DNA from 3 places in the Mesorhizobium sp. NZP2077 genome. Region 2 is predicted to be linked to each of the others. Evidence: predicted binding sites of a transcription regulator. Region 2 holds the regulator's gene; each other region holds the start of a gene.
The links. The regulator PhoB, encoded in region 2, activates phosphate uptake and scavenging genes when phosphate is short. The targets are predictions, from matches to a motif close to TGTCATNNANCTGTCAT.
Positions count from the first base shown of each region.

Region 1: a site for PhoB is predicted at 2,608-2,624, ahead of phnC (phosphonate ABC transporter ATP-binding protein). Genes of this name have one in related genera too.
Region 3: a site for PhoB is predicted at 3,316-3,332, ahead of HGP13_RS25335 (RNA degradosome polyphosphate kinase). Genes of this name have one in related genera too.

Region 1 covers NZ_CP051293.1:1,742,999-1,748,989, reverse strand. The annotation lists gene phnK (phosphonate C-P lyase system protein PhnK) at 1-438, shown strand, start outside; gene phnL (phosphonate C-P lyase system protein PhnL) at 441-1,148, shown strand; gene HGP13_RS08645 (DapH/DapD/GlmU-related protein) at 1,145-1,762, shown strand; gene HGP13_RS08640 (DUF1868 domain-containing protein) at 1,847-2,557, shown strand; gene phnC (phosphonate ABC transporter ATP-binding protein) at 2,694-3,542, shown strand; gene phnD (phosphonate ABC transporter substrate-binding protein) at 3,631-4,539, shown strand; gene phnE (phosphonate ABC transporter, permease protein PhnE) at 4,595-5,551, shown strand; gene phnE (phosphonate ABC transporter, permease protein PhnE) at 5,554-5,991, shown strand, end outside.
Region 2 covers NZ_CP051293.1:1,414,819-1,420,809, reverse strand. The annotation lists gene HGP13_RS06980 (sugar ABC transporter permease) at 1-205, opposite strand, end outside; gene xylF (D-xylose ABC transporter substrate-binding protein) at 351-1,391, opposite strand; gene HGP13_RS06970 (ROK family protein) at 1,663-2,913, shown strand; gene phoB (phosphate regulon transcriptional regulator PhoB) at 2,926-3,615, opposite strand; gene phoU (phosphate signaling complex protein PhoU) at 3,635-4,342, opposite strand; gene pstB (phosphate ABC transporter ATP-binding protein PstB) at 4,368-5,171, opposite strand; gene pstA (phosphate ABC transporter permease PstA) at 5,168-5,991, opposite strand, start outside.
Region 3 covers NZ_CP051293.1:5,051,441-5,057,431, forward strand. The annotation lists gene ppx (exopolyphosphatase) at 1-965, opposite strand, end outside; gene HGP13_RS25335 (RNA degradosome polyphosphate kinase) at 965-3,166, opposite strand; gene HGP13_RS25340 (zinc-finger domain-containing protein) at 3,396-3,641, shown strand; gene HGP13_RS25345 (FAD-dependent monooxygenase) at 3,661-4,899, shown strand; gene HGP13_RS25350 (hypothetical protein) at 4,961-5,668, opposite strand; gene HGP13_RS25355 (TIGR02117 family protein) at 5,734-5,991, opposite strand, start outside.

The sequences.
Region 1 (5,991 bases), 330 kb from region 2:
GAACGGCTGATGGCGGTGGGCGACCGCCACTATGGCAAGATCCGCGCCACCGCCGTCGACTGGCTGTCGCGCGTCGAGATCGACGAGGACCGCATCGACGACGAGCCGCGCGCCTTCTCCGGCGGCATGCGCCAGCGCCTGCAGATCGCCCGCAACCTCGTCACCGGCCCACGCCTGGTGTTCATGGATGAGCCGACCGGCGGCCTCGACGTCTCCGTGCAGGCGCGCCTGCTTGATCTCCTGCGCGGGCTGGTCACCGATCTTGGCCTCGCGGCCATCGTCGTCACCCACGACCTCGCGGTGGCACGCCTTCTGTCGCAACGCATGATGGTGATGAAGGACGGCCGCGTTGTCGAAAGCGGCCTCACCGACCGCGTGCTCGACGACCCGCGCGCGCCCTACACGCAGCTTCTCGTTTCCTCGATCTTGCAGGTGTAATCATGCCGACGCCCCTCGTTGTCTCCGACGTCGCCAAGAGCTTCACGATGCATCTGCGCGACGGCATCAAACTGCCGGTCGTTTCCGGTGTCTCCTTCTCGATCAAGGCTGGCGAATGCACCGTGCTCGGCGGCCCATCCGGCGCCGGCAAGAGTTCGATCCTGAAGATGCTTTACGGCAACTACGCCGTCGACGAGGGCCAGATCATCGTCATGCACGGGGACGGACTGATCGATCTCGCCCACGCCAGCCCGCGCACCGTGCTTGCCGTACGCCGGCAAACGATCGGCTATGTCAGCCAGTTCCTGCGCACCGTGCCACGCGTCTCGGCGCTCGACGTCGTCGCCGAGCCGCTGGTCGAGCGCGGCGAGGACCGCGATATTGCCCGCGACAAGGCGCGCGCCCTGCTGGCCCGGCTCAACTTGCCGGAAAAACTCTGGGCGCTGCCGCCGGCGACCTTCTCCGGCGGCGAGCAGCAGCGCGTCAACATCGCGCGCGGCTTCATCACCGATCACCCGATCCTGCTGCTTGACGAGCCGACCGCCTCGCTCGATGCCAAGAACCGCGATGTGGTGATAGAACTCATCGCCGCCAAGAAAGCGGCCGGCGTCGCATTGCTTGGCATCTTCCACGACCATGATGTGCGCGAGGCGGTTGCCGACCGCATCATCGACGTCACCGCCTTTGCCCCGGGAAAACTCGCCGCATGACCAGGAAACTGTCGGAGATGCCGCTGGTTCATCCGACGGCGGAGGTACACAATTCTACACTCGGCCGATGGACCGAAATCGCCGACCGCAGCCGGGTTTCGGAAAGCGAACTCGGCGACTATTCCTACATGATGCAGGACTGCGCCGTCTGGTGCGCGACGATCGGCAAGTTCGCCAACATCGCGGCAAGCGTACGCCTCAACGCCACCAATCACCCGACCTGGCGGCCGACGCTGCACCACTTCACCTACCGCGCTTCAGACTATTGGGACGACGCCGAGCACGAGAGCGAATTTTTCGCTGAGCGGCGCGCCAAGCGCGTCACCATCGGCCACGACACCTGGCTTGGCCATGGCTCGACCGTGCTGCCCGGCGTCACCGTCGGCGATGGCGCGGCTGTCGGCGCCGGCGCCGTGGTCTCCAAGGATGTCGCGCCCTACACCATCGTCGCCGGCGTGCCGGCAAAACCGATCCGCGAACGCTTCGATCGCCGCACCGCCGAACGTTACCAGGCGCTTGCCTGGTGGGACTGGGACCACGCCAGGCTGCGCGCATCGCTAGACGATTTTCGCGAGCTTTCGGCGGAGGCTTTCCTGGAGAAATACGAGGGATAGTTCCTCTCATCATCGTCATGGGAGAGCCTGTTCATATCCCTGACACATGACTCGGACAGGACGCCATCTTTCCCAGGAGGCTCTATGCTCGACACTATCAAACCCTCGCTCGCCGGATTCTTCGCCGGCTCCAATCCGACCCCACCGGTGCATCTTGGCACGCGCTACGACACGTCAGGCAATTTCCTGACCGAGCCCGGCAACACCGTCGTCAGCCATCTCGTCAGCGGTTCGCCGTCCGAGGCCGTGGTGCTTGCGGTGCGCGAGAAGATGCTGGCGATGCCTGACGCCGACCGGCTCGCCTTCACGCCCGTTTCCAGCCTGCATATGACGCTATTCCAGGGTATCATCGAACATCGCCGCCGCTTGCCCTACTGGCCGCAGGACGTGCCGCTCGACACCAGCATCGACGCCATGACTCGGCTCTATCTGGAACGGCTGAAGGGTTTCGAGGGCTTCGGCCCGTTCAACATCAAGGTCGTTGAAGTCGTGCCGACGGGGCTCACCGTTGCCGGCGCCACCGACGAGGACGTGCGCATCATGCGGGAATGGCGCGATGCCCTGGAGGTGCCGTTCGGCTACCGGCATCCAGACCACGACAGTTACACCTTCCACATCACTTTTGCTTATCAGATTCAACGCCTTGCCGACGACAGGGCGGCGGCCTGGCAGGGCCTGTTCGATGACGGCCTCGCGCTTTTCGCCAGCCATGCCCCGGTGATTGAAATCAAGGCGCCGGCCTTCTGCAGCTTCACGGACATGAAGCATTTCGAGGAATTGCTGGTGCTCGGCTGATCGCCCCTAGAATCGGCGCCTGACATTGCACCTGTGGGCAGTAACAAAACTGACATCAATCCGACACCTCAGGTTCATGGCGCTGCGCTAGCGAAAGTCTTAACAGACCTTCAACGCGACTGGACTGGAAGTTACCATGTCAGCCACGCTCGAAATCCGCGGCGTCACCCGACGATTTGGCAAGAACACTGCCGTCAGCGATATCAACATCTCGATCCCGCAGGGTCAGATGGTCGGCATTATCGGCCGTTCGGGTGCTGGCAAATCGACTCTTCTTCGTATGATCAATCGTCTCAGCGATCCCAGCCAGGGGTCGATTTTTTTTGACGGCGTCGATGTCTCCAAGCTGGGCGGTTCGTCGCTCCGGCGCTGGCAGCGCGACTGCGCGATGATCTTCCAGCAGTTCAACCTGGTGCCGCGCCTCGACGTGCTGACCAACGTGCTGCTCGGCAAGCTGAACCACCGTTCGACCATCTCGAACCTTCTCGGCATGTTTTCCCGCGCCGAGTGCGCCGAGGCAGTCGCCGCGCTCGAGCGGCTCGATATCGCCCGCACCGCGCTCCAGCCCGCCGGCACCCTTTCGGGTGGCCAGCAGCAGCGCGTTGCCATTGCCCGCGCCATGATGCAGCAGCCCCAGGTGATCCTCGCCGACGAGCCGATCGCCTCGCTCGACCCGCTCAACGCCAAGGTGGTGATGGATTCGCTGCAAGACATCAATCTGCGCGAAGGCATAACCGTCGTCACCAATCTGCACACGCTGGACACGGCTCGCGCCTATTGCAGCCGCATCATCGGCATGGCGGCCGGCAAGGTCGTCTTCGACGGCCCGCCGGAAGAACTCAACCGCGAGGCTGTGCGCATGGTCTATGGCGCCGACAGCAATGGCAGCGAAATCTCCGAGGCCATCACCTCCACCACCATCGCCTACAAGCAAAAGATTGAAGCATCCGCCGGACCGCTCGAACCCGCATTCCCGGGATACTGAGAGCGCCTGGATCGCCGGCCCGCGTCAAGGGCGTCTGTCAAAATTCGAACGCAACCGGCGCGAGGCCGGGACCAACAGGAGAGAGACAATGTTCAGGAAGATGGTTTTTGGCGCCGTTTCGGTGCTTGCCATGGCAACCAGCATGGCCCACGCCGCCGACATGAAGGAATTCCGCGTCGGCATCCTTGGCGGCGAGAACGAAACCGACCGGCTGCGCAACTACCAGTGCCTCGCCGACCACCTTAAGACCGAATTCGGCTTCGAGAAGGTCTCGCTGTTCCCCGCCGCCGACTATGACGGCGTCATCCAGGGCCTGCTCGGCGGCACGCTCGACTTCGCCGAACTCGGCGCCTCCGGCTATGCCAGCGTCTACATCAAGGACCCGAAGGCGGTCACCCCGATCCTCACTACCCAGCAGACCGATGGCGCCACCGGCTATTACTCGATCGGACTGGCGCTGAAGACCTCCGGCATCACCGACATCAAGTCGGCCAAGGGCAAGAAGCTTGGCTATGCCGATCCGGATTCGACCTCCGGCTATCTGATCCCGTTGACGCAGATTCCGAAGACCACCGGCGCCTCGAACGAAGCCTTCTTCGCTTCGACGCAGTTCAACGGCGGCCACGAGAACAACGTTCTGGCCGTGCGTGACGGCAAGGTCGATGTCGCGGTCGACGATTCCTCGGGCATCGGCGACTTCAAGAACGGCTACACCTCCGGCACCTTCCACAAGGAAGTCGCCAAGGGCGCCGTCGACCCCAACGACTTCGTCGAAGTCTGGCGCTCCGGCCTGATCCCGAACGGCCCGCTGGTCGTGCGCACTGCGCTTGGCGACGAGATGACCGCCAAGCTGACCGCCTTCTTCGCCGACCTGCCGAAGAAGGACAAGGCCTGCTTCGAAGGCGTCGAGGGCGGCGATTTCACCGGCTACGTTCCGGTGAAGCCGGACTTCTACAGCGTCATCGTCGAAGCCCGTAAGGCAGCCATCGGCGGCTAACGGCGAAATCGGGAAGGGCGGTGCTCAAAGCGCCGCCCTTTTTGCGTCTCCGATCATGACCCTTTCCGTGACAGCCCCCTCCGGCGGCACCCATCAGATGGCCGATGCCTGGCGACGCCAGACGTCGTTACGCCGACTCTACACGGTGCTCGGCGTCGGCCTGCTGCTTGCCGCGATGCTCTCCAGCATGTGGTTCGCCGACGAAGCCAATGCCGGGCACTTCTTCGACCGTCTGCCGCACATTCTGGATTTCCTGAGCTGGCTGATCCCCAAGGATTGGAACGACGTCTGGCGGGCGCTGTTCGACATCGCCTCGCCGCACGATACCGGCACCCAGGAATTCAACTTTCCGCTCGGCCGCGTCTATGTCTGGGGCGATTTCTACATCCCTGAATATTTCGAGCTGATGCTGACCACGGTGAACGTGGCGCTGGTCTCGACTTTCATCGGCTTTGCCTTCGCGGTGCCCTTCTCCTTCATCGCCGCGCGCAATCTGACGCCGCATCCGGCGCTGCGGCTCATCGTCAAGCGTTTCATGGAATTGCTGCGCGCCTTCCCCGAAATCGTCATTGCCGGTCTGTTTGCGGCCATCGTCTCGACCGGCCCCATCGCCGCCATCATCGCCATCGGCCTGCACTCGATCGGTGCGTTGGGCAAGCTGTTCTACGAGATCAACGAAAACATCGACATGCGTGCCGAGGAAGGCCTGAGGGCGGTCGGCGCCAACTGGTTCGAGCGAGTGCGCTTCGCCGACCTGCCGCAGGTGCTGCCCAATTTCATGTCCTACACGCTGCTGCGCGTCGAGATCAACGTACGCGCTTCGACCATCATCGGCGCGGTCGGCGGCGGCGGCATCGGCGAGGAGCTGAAGCTTTCGATCTCGCGCGGCTTCGGCGCCAAGACGCTGGCGCTGGTGCTGCTGCTGTTCACCACCATCGTCCTCATCGACCAGTTCTCCGCCTGGCTGCGCCGCAAGCTGGTCGGCGAGCAGGCCTTCCTGATGGGTGCGTGATCATGGCGACGATGACATCAGACGAAATTCAGTCGATCGAGGACCGCTACCCGCACGTCTTCCAGCGTCCTTTGTACAAGCGCTTTGGTCCGTTGCTCCTGTTCGTCGGCACCTTCCTCTATCTCGTCTATGCCCTGTGGTTCTTCAGCCTGCCGCAAGTGCTGCGAGAATCGCACTGGGAGCGCCTGCCGCTCTTCCTGTCGCAATGGATCAGCTATGACCTGCAGCCGGAATTCCGGCTCGACCAGCCGGAGATCACACCCAAATATCCGCGCTTCTCGGCGCTGGGCGATAACCCGAATCCGGACTGGGTCATCAAGAACGCGAACGGCACCTTTACCGTCTTGATCGACGGGCCGGCGAAATCCGTCACTTTCGACAAGACGCAGGCGACGATCATGGCCAACGGCCAGACTGTGCCGGTGTCGCTGACCAGCGAC
Region 2 (5,991 bases):
TCCACAGATTGCGCGGTGTCAGGAAAATCCCGCCCGACAGGATATGGATGCCGACCCAGATGACCAGCAGTGCGCCGACCATGCCGAGCATGCGCGTGTCGAGTTCGGTAGCGTTGAGAAACCGTCCAACGGCGCTGAGTTCGGATGCACGCGCCTTATCCGCCGCAGTGCTGCCGACCGGTTGATTAGAGGTCGTGTCGGTCATGCTATCCTCCCACCGGTTTACCGTCTGGCGCGGATGCCGGAACATGGATGCTATTTGCTTTCCGCAGTCATTTGAAGCGGGAAGCCGCTTGAGAAACGCCGCGGCTTTTGGGCCGCGGCGTTGATATCAAACGGTATTGCGCCGTTTAGTTGCAGGCGGCGACGCTGCCGGCGGCGACGCCCGCGCAGACTTCGTCCTTCTTGATCCAGCCGGCGTCGATGACGACGTTGAGATTGTCCTTGGTGATGGCGACCGGGGTCAGGAACAGCGACTTGACGGTGTTGCCGCCGGGCGTCGTGAAGTCCTTGACGCCGGCGATGTCGGTCATCTTCTTGCCGTCAGCCAGTTGCGAGGCGATCTCGGCTGCGTTCTTGCCGAGCTCGCGCGCGTCCTTCCAAACCGACACGGTCTGGGTACCGAGCGCGATGCGGTTCAGCGCCGCATGATCGCCGTCCTGACCCGACACCGGCACGGTGCCGGCCAAGCCCTGCGCCGTCAGCGCCGCGACGACGCCGCCAGCGGTGCCGTCATTGGCCGCAACCACGGCGTCGACCTTGTTGTCGTTGGCGGTCAGGAACTGCTCCATGTTCTTCTGGGCGTTGGCGGGCAGCCAGCCGTCCGTATAGGCCTCGCCGACATTCTTGATCTTGCCGCTGTCGATGGCCGCCTTGAGCACTTCCATCGAGCCCGAGAACAGGAAGTCGGCATTCGGATCGGCACCCGAGCCCTTGATGAAGACATAGTTGCCTTCCGGCTTGGCCTTGAACACCGCGGCCGCCTGCAAGCGGCCGACTTCCTTGTTGTCGAAGGTCAGGTAGAAGACGTCCTTGTTCTCGATCAGGCGGTCATAGCCGACGACCGGAATGCCTTCGTCCAACGCCTTCTGCACGGCCGGACCGATGGCCGAGGCGTCCTGCGCGAGGATGATCAGCGAATTGGCGCCCTGCGAGATCAGGCTTTCGACATCGGTAAGCTGCTTGCCGGGATTGGACTGCGCATCGGCGGAGATGTACTTGTCGCCGGCGGCCTCGATCGCCTTCTTCATGGCGGCTTCGTCGGTCTTCCAGCGCTCTTCCTGGAAGTTGGACCACGAAACGCCGATGACCTTGTCCTTCGCCTGCGCGACCGACGCAAGCGTCAGCGACATGGCGACACCCGCCAGGATGGCGGCTGTGAATCTCTTCATGATATTCCTCCCTGCGCCGCGTATGGCGCGACCAAACTGGCCCTAAAGGCCGGCACAAAGGCTCTATTTTTTCGAGCCTCGAAAAAACACTGGTCCAACACCGGAACGCTGTCAACAACGATTCTGATCGATTTTGATGCCCTTGTGAATTTTTTTCGAGCCTCGGAATAAATAAATGACAGGACGGGCCGCTTCTGCCAGTATTTACCCGTGTCGTCGGCAGGGTTCGAGGGGCCGGAGGAACCGCGGCGACCGGGAGGATATGGGAAAGATGTCGGTCGGAATCCGCCACGACGATCTGCGCCGGCGCAACCGCGCGATGGTGATTGCGGCCGTGCGCCGGGCCGGTCGACCCTCGCGCACCGAGATTGCCGCGACCACCGGCCTCAGCCACTCGACCATATCGGCTATCTCTTCCGACCTGATCGGCGAAGGCATCCTGGCCGAAGGCAAGCCGAGCGAGGCCGGCGCGCTCAAACGCGGCCGGCCGCAGGTCGGCCTCGGCCTCAACCCGGAGGCCGCGGCTGTCATGACCGTGGTGCTGTCGCTGAATTTCCTCTCCGTCGCCGTCATCGACTATGCCGGCCAGGTGGTATCGGAGGAACAGCGCCGGTTGGACACACTGACCATGTCGCGCGAAGCGCTGATCGGCGAATGCGTCGCCATCGTGCGGCGGCGCCTCGAGGATCCCGATATCGACGTGCGCAGCGTCGCCCGCATCGCGCTGGCGATCCAGGGCATCACCGACACCGAGGCCCGGGCGATGCTCTGGTCGCCGATCACGCCGCAGACCAACATCGCCTTCGCCGACATACTCGAGGCCGAGTTCGGCATCCCCGCCACCATGGAAAACGACTGCAACATGATGGCGGTGGCGCTGCGCTGGCGCGATCCCGAGCGCTACCGCGACGACTTCATCGCCATCCTTCTGTCGCACGGCATCGGCATGGGCCTGGTGCTGAAGGGCGAGTTGTTCACCGGCACCCATTCCTCAGGCGGCGAGTTCGGCCACATGATCCATCGGCCCGGCGGCGCGCTCTGCCGCTGCGGACGCCGCGGCTGCGTCGAGGCCTATGCCGGCAACTACGCCATCTGGCGCAACGCCAGGCAGCTCAGTGAGGACACCGAGCCGGTGGCCGACGTCAGCGACGCGCAGATGCGGGCGCTCGCCGCCACGGCACGCGAACGCGACGGGCCCGAGCGCGAAGCCTATCGCAAGGCGGGCGAGGCACTGGGCTACGGCCTCGGCAGCCTGTTCGCGCTGATCGATCCAGCACCCGTCGCCATGGTCGGCGTCAGCGCCGCCGCCTTCGACCTGATCGAGCCCGCATTGCGCGAGGCCATCGCCCAGACCGCCGGCGGCCAGCACTCGAAATCGATTTCCTTCGACACCGAACCGAACGAACTTCCCCTCATCCGCGAAGGCTGCGCCATGCGCGCGCTGACCTTCGTCGACCAAGAGATCTTCGCACCGGGTGTGCAGGCGAAATCAGGCCTTGCCGTAAAGAAAAACGTAGCCTGAATCAGGTCACGCTCAATCCTCGCGGATCGCGTAGCCCGCCCCACGGATGGTGCGGATAACATCGGGCATGCGGCCATTGTTGACCGCCTTCCGCAGCCGGCCGACATGCACGTCCACCGTGCGCTCGTCGATGTAGATCGTCTCGCCCCAGACATTGTCGAGCAGCTGGCTGCGCGAGAACACGCGGCCGGGATGACGCATCATGAATTCGAGCAGGCGGAATTCGGTCGGCCCGAGCCGGATCTCGCTCTTCTTGCGATAGACCCGGTGCGATTCACGATCGAGCACGATGTCGCCGACCTTGAGCACGCTGGACAGAACTTCCGGCTTGGCGCGGCGCAGCAGCGCCTTGACGCGAGCCATGAATTCCGGCGTCGAGAACGGCTTGACCAGATAGTCGTCGGCGCCGGTCGAGAGCCCGCGCACGCGGTCGCTTTCTTCGCCCCGCGCGGTCAGCATGATGATCGGCAACCGCTCGGTCTCGGGCCGCATCCGCAGCCGCCGACAGAGTTCGATGCCGGACACCGCCGGCACCATCCAGTCGAGCACGAGAAGGTCGGGCACGTTCTCCTGCAGGCGGATCTCAGCCTCGTCGCCGCGCGGCACCACCTCCACCTGGTAGCCTTCGGATTCAAGATTGTAACGGAGCAGCACCCCCAGCGGCTCCTCATCCTCCACCACCATAATGCGTGGCGCGATCATCGATTGGTTACCTCTTGCGTCAGGCCGCGGGCGCCGACATCGCCGTCTCATCCTGTTTTGGACGGTTGGCGGGCAACTGCGTGCCGGTCAGGACATAGTAGGCGTTTTCGGCGATGTTGGTCACGTGGTCGCCGATGCGTTCGAGATTCTTGGCGCAGAACAACAGATGCGTGCACGCCGTGATGTTGCGCGGGTCCTCCATCATATAGGTCAACAGTTCGCGGAAGACGGAGGTGTATTTGACGTCGATGCGTTCGTCGTCATTCCTGAGCTTGGCAAGTGCGGCGGCATCGCCGGCCGCGTACTCCTCGATCACGCCCTGCACCTGGATCAGCACCAGCTGCGCCATGGCGTCGATGGAATGCGACAGGTCGCGCGGCGTAGTGGCGAGGCCGACGGTGCCGACGCGCTTGGCGATGTTCTTGGCAAGGTCGCCGATGCGCTCGAGATCGCCGGCCATGCGGATCGAGCCGACGACATGGCGCAGATCGTCGGCCATCGGCTGGCGCTTGGCGATCAGCGTGATGGCGCGGTCGTCGAGTTCGCGCTGGCGCGCGTCCATGATGGCGTCGTCGGAGACCACACGCTGTGCCAGCGCGTTGTCGGAATTCAGCAGCGCCTTGGTGGCCCCGCCGACCATCGAGCCGGCGAGATCGCCCATGTCGCTGATCAGCTTGCTGATCTGTCCGAGATCCTCGTCGAAGGCTGCGACTGTGTGTTCGGCCATGATCCTGGTCCTCGTATGCGTGCGATCAGCCGAAGCGGCCGGTGATGTAATCTTGCGTGCGCTTCTCGCGAGGCGACGTGAAGATCTTCTCGGTTTTGTCGAACTCGACCAGTTCTCCCAGATACATGAAGGCGGTCTGCTTCGAGACGCGCGCCGCCTGCTGCATGTTGTGGGTGACGATGACGATCGTGTAGTCGGCCTGCAGCTCGTCGATCAGCTCCTCGATCTTGGCGGTCGACAGCGGGTCAAGCGCCGAGGCCGGCTCGTCGAGCAGGATGACTTCCGGCTTCACCGCCACGGTGCGGGCGATGCACAGCCGCTGCTGCTGGCCGCCTGACAGGCTGAGGCCGCTGGCATTGAGCTTGTCCTTGACCTCGTTCCATAGGGCTGCGCGCTTCAGCGCCTGCTCGACGCGGCCGTCCATCTCGGCCTTGCTGATCTTCTCATAGAGCCTGACGCCGAAAGCGATGTTCTCATAGATCGACATCGGGAACGGCGTCGGCTTCTGGAACACCATGCCGATCTTGGTGCGCAGCAGGTTGAGATCCTGCGAGCGGTCGAGGACGTTCTGGCCGTCGAGCAGGACCTGGCCCTCGGCGGTCTGCTTTGGATAGAGCTCATAGATGCGGTTGAAGACGCGCAGCAGCGTCGACTTTCCGCAACCCGACGGCCCGATGAAAGCGGTGACGCTGCGCTCGGGCAGCGACAGCGTGATATCCTTCAGCGCCTTCGACTGGCCGTAGTAGAAGTTGAGGTTCTTGACCTCGATCTTTACCTTGGCGGCTGCCTCGGCGGCGATCGTCATGTCTGGAGACAACATCTGGCTCATTTGTCCTCTCTGCGTCCGGTCAGGCTGCGCGCAACGATGCTGAGCGCGAGAACCGTCAATGTGATGATGAGTGCGCCAGTCCAGGCCAGCTGCTGCCATTCCTCGTAAGGGCTGAGAGCAAACTGGAAGATGGTCACAGGCAGGCTGGCCATTGGCGCGTTGAGATTGCTCGACCAGAACTGGTTGTTCAGCGCCGTGAAAAGAAGGGGTGCCGTCTCGCCGGAGATGCGGGCGATGGCCAGCAATATGCCGGTGACGATACCGGACATTGCGGCGCGGTAGGCGACCGACTTGATGACCACCCAGCGCGGCGCGCCGATCGCGGTGCCGGCTTCGCGCAAGGCGTTGGGCACCAGGTTGAGCATGTCCTCGGTGGTGCGCACGACGACGGGGATGACCAGGATGGCAAGCGCGACGGCGCCGGCGATCGCCGAGAAATGCCCCATCGGCCGCACCATCAGCTCATAGACGAACAGGCCGATGATGATCGACGGCGCCGACAGAAGGATGTCGTTGATGAAGCGCACCACGGTGGTGAGCTTCGAGAATCGGCCATATTCGGCCATGTAGGTGCCGGCCAGCACGCCGATCGGTGTGCCGACGATGATGCCGATGATGGTCATCACGATGCTGCCGTAGATGGCGTTGAGCAGACCGCCGGCATCGCCGGGCGGTGGCGTCATCTCCGTGAAGACCGAAAGATTGACACCGGAAAGGCCCTTGTAGAGCAGTGCGCCGAGGATCAGCGCCAGCCAGGCAAGGCCGATGCCGGCGGCGACGACGCACAGCGTCATCATCACGCCATTCTTGCGCTTGCGGC
Region 3 (5,991 bases), 3.6 Mb from region 2:
AGTTCCTCGGACGCCGAGATCAACGGATCGGCCTTCTGCTCGGCCTCGTCGAGCAGCGAATAGAGAAACCCTTCTCGCACACCGAGCGCCGAGACGATGATCTTCGACGGCTGCATCGCCGCCATGATCTCCTGCAACACGATGGCGCCATAGGGCAGCAGCGAGCGACGATTCTTCGAAACGCCCTCGATACCCTTGACCTTCTCTATCTCGGCTCTGGCCACCTGCTTGAGAAAATTCGCCGCACTGTCGACCGACATCTCGTAATGGTGCATGACGCCGAGCGGGTAGTTGTTCATCTCCATATGCAGACGGGCGAGGTTTCGCCAGGTACCGCCGATGGCATAGAAGGGCCGGCCCTGCCCGCCTTTCAAAAGCTTGGCACGCGCCAGCTCGTCACGCGCGATCTTCTGCGCCTGGGTGAGCGAATTCTTCGCCATATCCTGCAGGCGCAGGCCACCGAGCGGCAGCGTTATGCCGTCGCCGATCGCCTCGCCATTGACGTCGACCAGTTCGAGGCTGCCGCCACCCAGATCGCCGGCAATGCCATTGGCCGGATGGAAGCCGGAAATGACACCAAGGGCCGAATAATAAGCCTCCTGACGCCCGCTGATCACCCGGATTTCGGTTTTCAGCACCTCTTCGGCGCGGTGGATGAAATCGGGACCGTTGATCGCCTCACGCGCCGCGGCGGTGGCCAGAACATACATATGCTCGGAGCCCGCCTGGTCGGACAGCGCACGAAAGCGACCGAACTCTTCCATCGAGCGCGTCACCGCCTCGGGGTCGAGTTTGCCGGTCGAAACGATGCCGCGGCCAAGACCAGCGAGCATCTTTTCGTTGAACAGCATGGTCGGCGAGCGCGCCAGCCCTTCATAGACAACGAGGCGGATCGAATTCGACCCGATGTCGATGATGGACAGCGGTCGGCGGTCCTGCAGCCGGCCCTGGGAATCAGACAGCATCAGGTGGTCGCTGCAGTGTTCTTCTTGCGGCGCTTGAACTGCGCAATGCGCTTGGGCGCATGCGACTTCAGCGCGTCACCCCGTCCCGACAGGCTCGGATTGGTCATGAAATATTCCTGCGCGTTGAACGGTTCCTCGCCCTCCTCCAGCACCACGCGCCGGGAGGTTCCATCTGCCAATACGTCGAAACTTTGCTGATTGTCCATGATGTTGCCCAGCATGATCTGGCCCAGGATCTGTTCATGCACAGTTGGATTGGTGATCGGCACCATGGTCTCGACGCGCCGGTCGAGATTGCGCGGCATCAAGTCGGCTGAGGAGATGTAGACGATCGCTTCATCCGAGGGCAGGCCGTGGCCGTTGCCGAAACAATAGATGCGGCTGTGTTCGAGGAAGCGGCCGACGATCGACTTGACCCGGATGTTTTCCGACAGGCCCGGCACCTGCGGCCGCAGGCAGCAGATACCGCGCACCACGAGGTCGATTTCCACCCCGACGCGGCTGGCATCGTAAAGCGCGTCGATGATGATCGGGTCGACAAGCGCGTTCATCTTCATCCAGATACGGGCCGGCCTTCCTTCCAGTGCATGGGCGACTTCGTCGGAAATGTGCTTGAGGATGCGGCTTCTCAGCGTGAATGGCGAGATCGCGATCCGCATTTCATCGGTCGGCTCGGCATAGCCGGTGATGAAGTTGAACAGCTGGGCGACGTCGCGGGCGATCGTCGGATCGGTGGTGAAAAAGGACAGGTCGGTATAGATGCGCGCGGTGACCGGGTGGTAGTTGCCGGTGCCGAGATGCACGTAGTTGCGCAGCTTGCCGTCTTCACGCCGCACCACAAGCGACATTTTCGCGTGGGTCTTGAGTTCGAGGAAGCCGAACACGACCTGCACGCCGGCGCGCTCGAGATCGCGCGCCCAGCGGATGTTGGCTTCCTCGTCGAAGCGGGCCTTGAGCTCGACAAGCGCGGTGACCGACTTGCCGGCCTCGGCCGCGTCGACCAACGCGCGCACGATCGGGCTGTCGTTGGAGGTGCGGTAAAGCGTCTGCTTGATCGCCACCACTTCGGGGTCGGCCATCGCCTGCCGCAGGAACTGCACCACGACATCGAAGGATTCATAGGGGTGGTGGACGACGATGTCCTTCTCGCGAATGGCGGCGAAACAGTCGCCGCCATGCTCGCGGATGCGCTCGGGAAAGCGCGGATTGTAGGGCGTGAACTTCAAATCATCGCGAGGGATGGAGACGATTTCGGAGATCTGGCTGAGCGCCAGCGGACCGGTGAGCACGCTGATTCGGCTCGACGACACGCCAAGCTCGCCAGCCACGAAGTCGCGCAATTCGCCTGGCATCAGCTTGTCGAATTCGATGCGGATCACTGAGCCGCGGCGGCGGCGCTTCAGCGCCGTCTCGAACAGGCGCACGAGATCTTCCGACTCCTCCTCGACCTCGATATCGCTGTCTCGAATGATGCGGAACGTGCCGGAACCCTTGACCTCATAGCCCGGAAACAGCTTGCCGATATAGAGACCGACCGCCTCTTCCAGAGGAATGAAGCGGACATGGTGCTTGCGATCAGGCAAACGGATGAAGCGCTTCAGCGCCACCGGCAGGCGCAAGAGCGCGCTCATCTCCTCGCCATTCTTTCGATGGCGAAGCTGCAGCGCCATCGAGAAGCCGAGATTGGGTATGAACGGGAACGGATGCGCCGGGTCGATCGACAGCGGGGTGAGCACCGGAAACACCTGTTCCTGGAAATGATCTTCCAGCCAGACCTTCTCGTCCTTGGTCAGGGCATCGCGGGTGATGGTTTCGATGCCTTCCTTGTTGAGCAGCACGACGAGCGCCGAAAGGCTCTTCTGCTGGTCTTCCTGCAGCCGTTCAACCTCGCGCAGCAATTGTTCGAGCTGCTGCTCGGGCGTGCGGCCATCGGGGCTTTTCAGCGTGATTCCTTCGCGCACCTGGCCAGCGAGGCCGGCGACACGCACCATGAAGAACTCGTCGAGATTGGCTGCCGAGATCGACAGGAAGCGGACACGTTCCAGCAGCGGATGATGGGTGTTCAGCGATTCCTCGAGCACGCGGCGATTGAATTGCAGCCAGGAAAACTCGCGGTTGACGAAGCGATCGGGGTTGCCGCCCTCCGAACTGGCCACCTCGACATTGACGAATTCGCTCTGCACCGGCTTCAGTTCGTTCATGGTTCCTGCCCGCAACCGTTCCTTTTGGAGCGTCGCCAGATGGCGATGGACGCTCTAACATGTTTTTGTGACGCGTGATCGGTCGCGGAATCGCTTGGCGTCCGCAGTCACACGCTTAACCGGCTCAACTTATCCTCTGACAGGCTTTTGCGACAGTTTCATTTCATCGATCTTGCAAAGAGACCTGTTATGATCCAGATGCATGCGAGACTGCGTTAAGGAGACGACGATGGCAGGCGGTTCCATTCCCCATTTCCAGAACGATGCGGGCCATCCGGCGATCGACATCGGTGTCAGGGAATTCATGTGCACGGGCGCCAACCCGCCTTTCGACCACCCGCATGTGTTTCTCGACATGGGCGACGACAATGAGAAAGTCTGCCCCTATTGCTCGACGCTCTATCGCTATTCGCCGAAGCTGAAGGCGTCGGAAACGCTGCCGGTCGGCTGCCTCTACGTCGACCAGGCCGCCTGATTCTTTCGCGACAGAGCTGATGGACGACACGCGCTCCCGGCAAGTCGTCATCGCCGGAGCGGGCGTCGCCGGGCTGACGGCGGCCATCGCCTTTGCCGAACGCGGCTATTGCGTGCAGGTTTTCGAACAAGCACAGCGCCTCGAAGCCGTGGGTGCCGGCCTCCAGCTCTCCCCCAACGCAACACGCATCCTGCGCCAACTCGGCGTGCTCGACCGGCTGTTGCCGGCGGCGGTTCAGCCGGAGGCCGTGGTGCTGAAGGACGCAAGGACGTTGCGCGAATTGGCGCGGGTGCCGCTGGGGCAAGCTGGCGAAACGCGCTGGGGCGCTCCCTATCTCGTCGCGCACCGGGCGGACCTGCAGAGCGCGCTGATGGCGCGTGTTGCCGAGATGCCTGATATTCGTCTCACTCTCGGAGGGCGCGTCGAGAAAATTGCTACTGGCAGCCATGGTGTCACGGCGACTGTCGAGATCGGCGGCAAGACGGCAGAGGAACAAGGCTCGTTGCTGGTCGGTGCCGATGGCGTCTGGTCGTTGGTGCGCGCGCTTGTCGATTCAAACAGGATGGCATCGCCAAGAAGCCGCTTTTCGGGAGAGTTGGCCTGGCGCGCCACCGTCGCAGCCGATAGCGGCGCTGGGCAAGCCTTTGCCGCGATCGGTGCGGTCGATTGCGTCACGACTTTTCTCCATCCGGGTTTCCACATGGTCGCCTATCCCGTCAGCAAGGGCGACGCCTTCAACGTCGTCGCCTTCACAAAAGGTGAGCGCGTCGCCGAGGGCTGGTCCGGCCGTGCCGATCCAAGCATCCTCGCCGCCGCCATGCGCGGCACCGCGTCAAGCCTTGCAAAGCTGGTGGAACGGGCCGGTCCATGGCTGACGTGGCCACTCCATACCGTTGAGCAGAAGCAGCCCTGGACAACGCCAGCCGGCATCGCACTGATCGGCGATGCCGCGCATGCGATGACGCCGTTCGCGGCGCAGGGGGCAGCGATGGCGATCGAGGATGCAGCGACGCTTGCCAATGTCATAGCCGACTTCCCTGGCTGTCCAGTGGAAAGTCTTCGGATGTGGGAGAACCTGCGACGGCCGCGTGTGGCGAGAGTGGCTCGCCGCGGTGCCATCAACCGCCTTGCCTGGCATGCTGCCGGCCCCATCGCTATGGCCCGCAATCTTATCCTGGCGACACGGCCTGGAGAAAGGCTCGCGGCCGATCTCGACTGGCTTTATGGCTGGGAGGAACGGGAGGTTGTGAGGCGCTGATCGTCCTGGAGCTGCGGGCAGCCGGTCCCTTCTCTCCTGCTGCAAAGCTCTCGAAGATGCGTCACGAGAACAAAGCACCCGGCGTCATATTCCAATAGATGTGGTGATAGCGGGCGAAGAAAAGCAGTGCAGCAGCAACGGAGCACGCCATCGCGGCAGCCAAAGTTACCGCCACAGCCACGAAAACATTCGCTCTCAATGCATACTTCGATACCAGGACGAGTTGGACCGCGATTGCGATCGACGAGAAGCTTGAGACACCGTATGCACTCAGCACCTGCAATCCTTTGATAACCGGCCCAAGTACCACCGCAACGGCTGCAAACAGATACCAGCCAATCGTCATTCCGGTTTCTTTTGGCAGCAGGCTCAAAAAGCCGAATGCAGCGTATTTTATGCCCAGTATCGACAGCGAAAATGCCACCGCTATGGGAAACTTTAAAATCACGCCGCGATAGATGGCCTCGAAGTCGGCACCTGCCCCTGTCACACGGGAGAATAGAAAAATGACTACGGAAGCAACAACGGCTATCGCCAAGCTTGAAATGAACTTATAGATAATCGGGAAATGCGGGATTGAATTGCCCCAGTGACCTAGGAGATCCAGATATCCTACGCACTGTTGGGCAAGTGCGAATACAGCAGCGATGGCTGCGATCGCGTACCAGGTATCGTCTCGCTCCGATATTTTACGAATGACGGCGCCCGGTTTTATATAGAAAGTGAATCCGCCAACAAAATATTTTATAAGCGCATCAAAAAAAGACACAACACTCTCCGCGCCATCGCCAATATGTATTTCTACATATAAAAACTAATAGCGCGTTATGCGGATCACCTACTGTACAGCTTCAGCGACCACCCCAGCGACACCGGCAGCGGGTTCCACCAACCAGTTCGCAGCCCAGCGGTGCGCAGTGCGGCGGCGGTCCAGGTGTTGCAGCCGACCAGTGCGTTGAAATGGCCGTTGGCTTCGAAAAAGCCATCGAATTTGGAATAACCGGCATTCGGGATATGGATCGGACCACTCGGCCCCTGCTGAAAACTGGCCTGGATGAAATCGAGCAATGCCGCGAACTGGTCGTCTCCAAT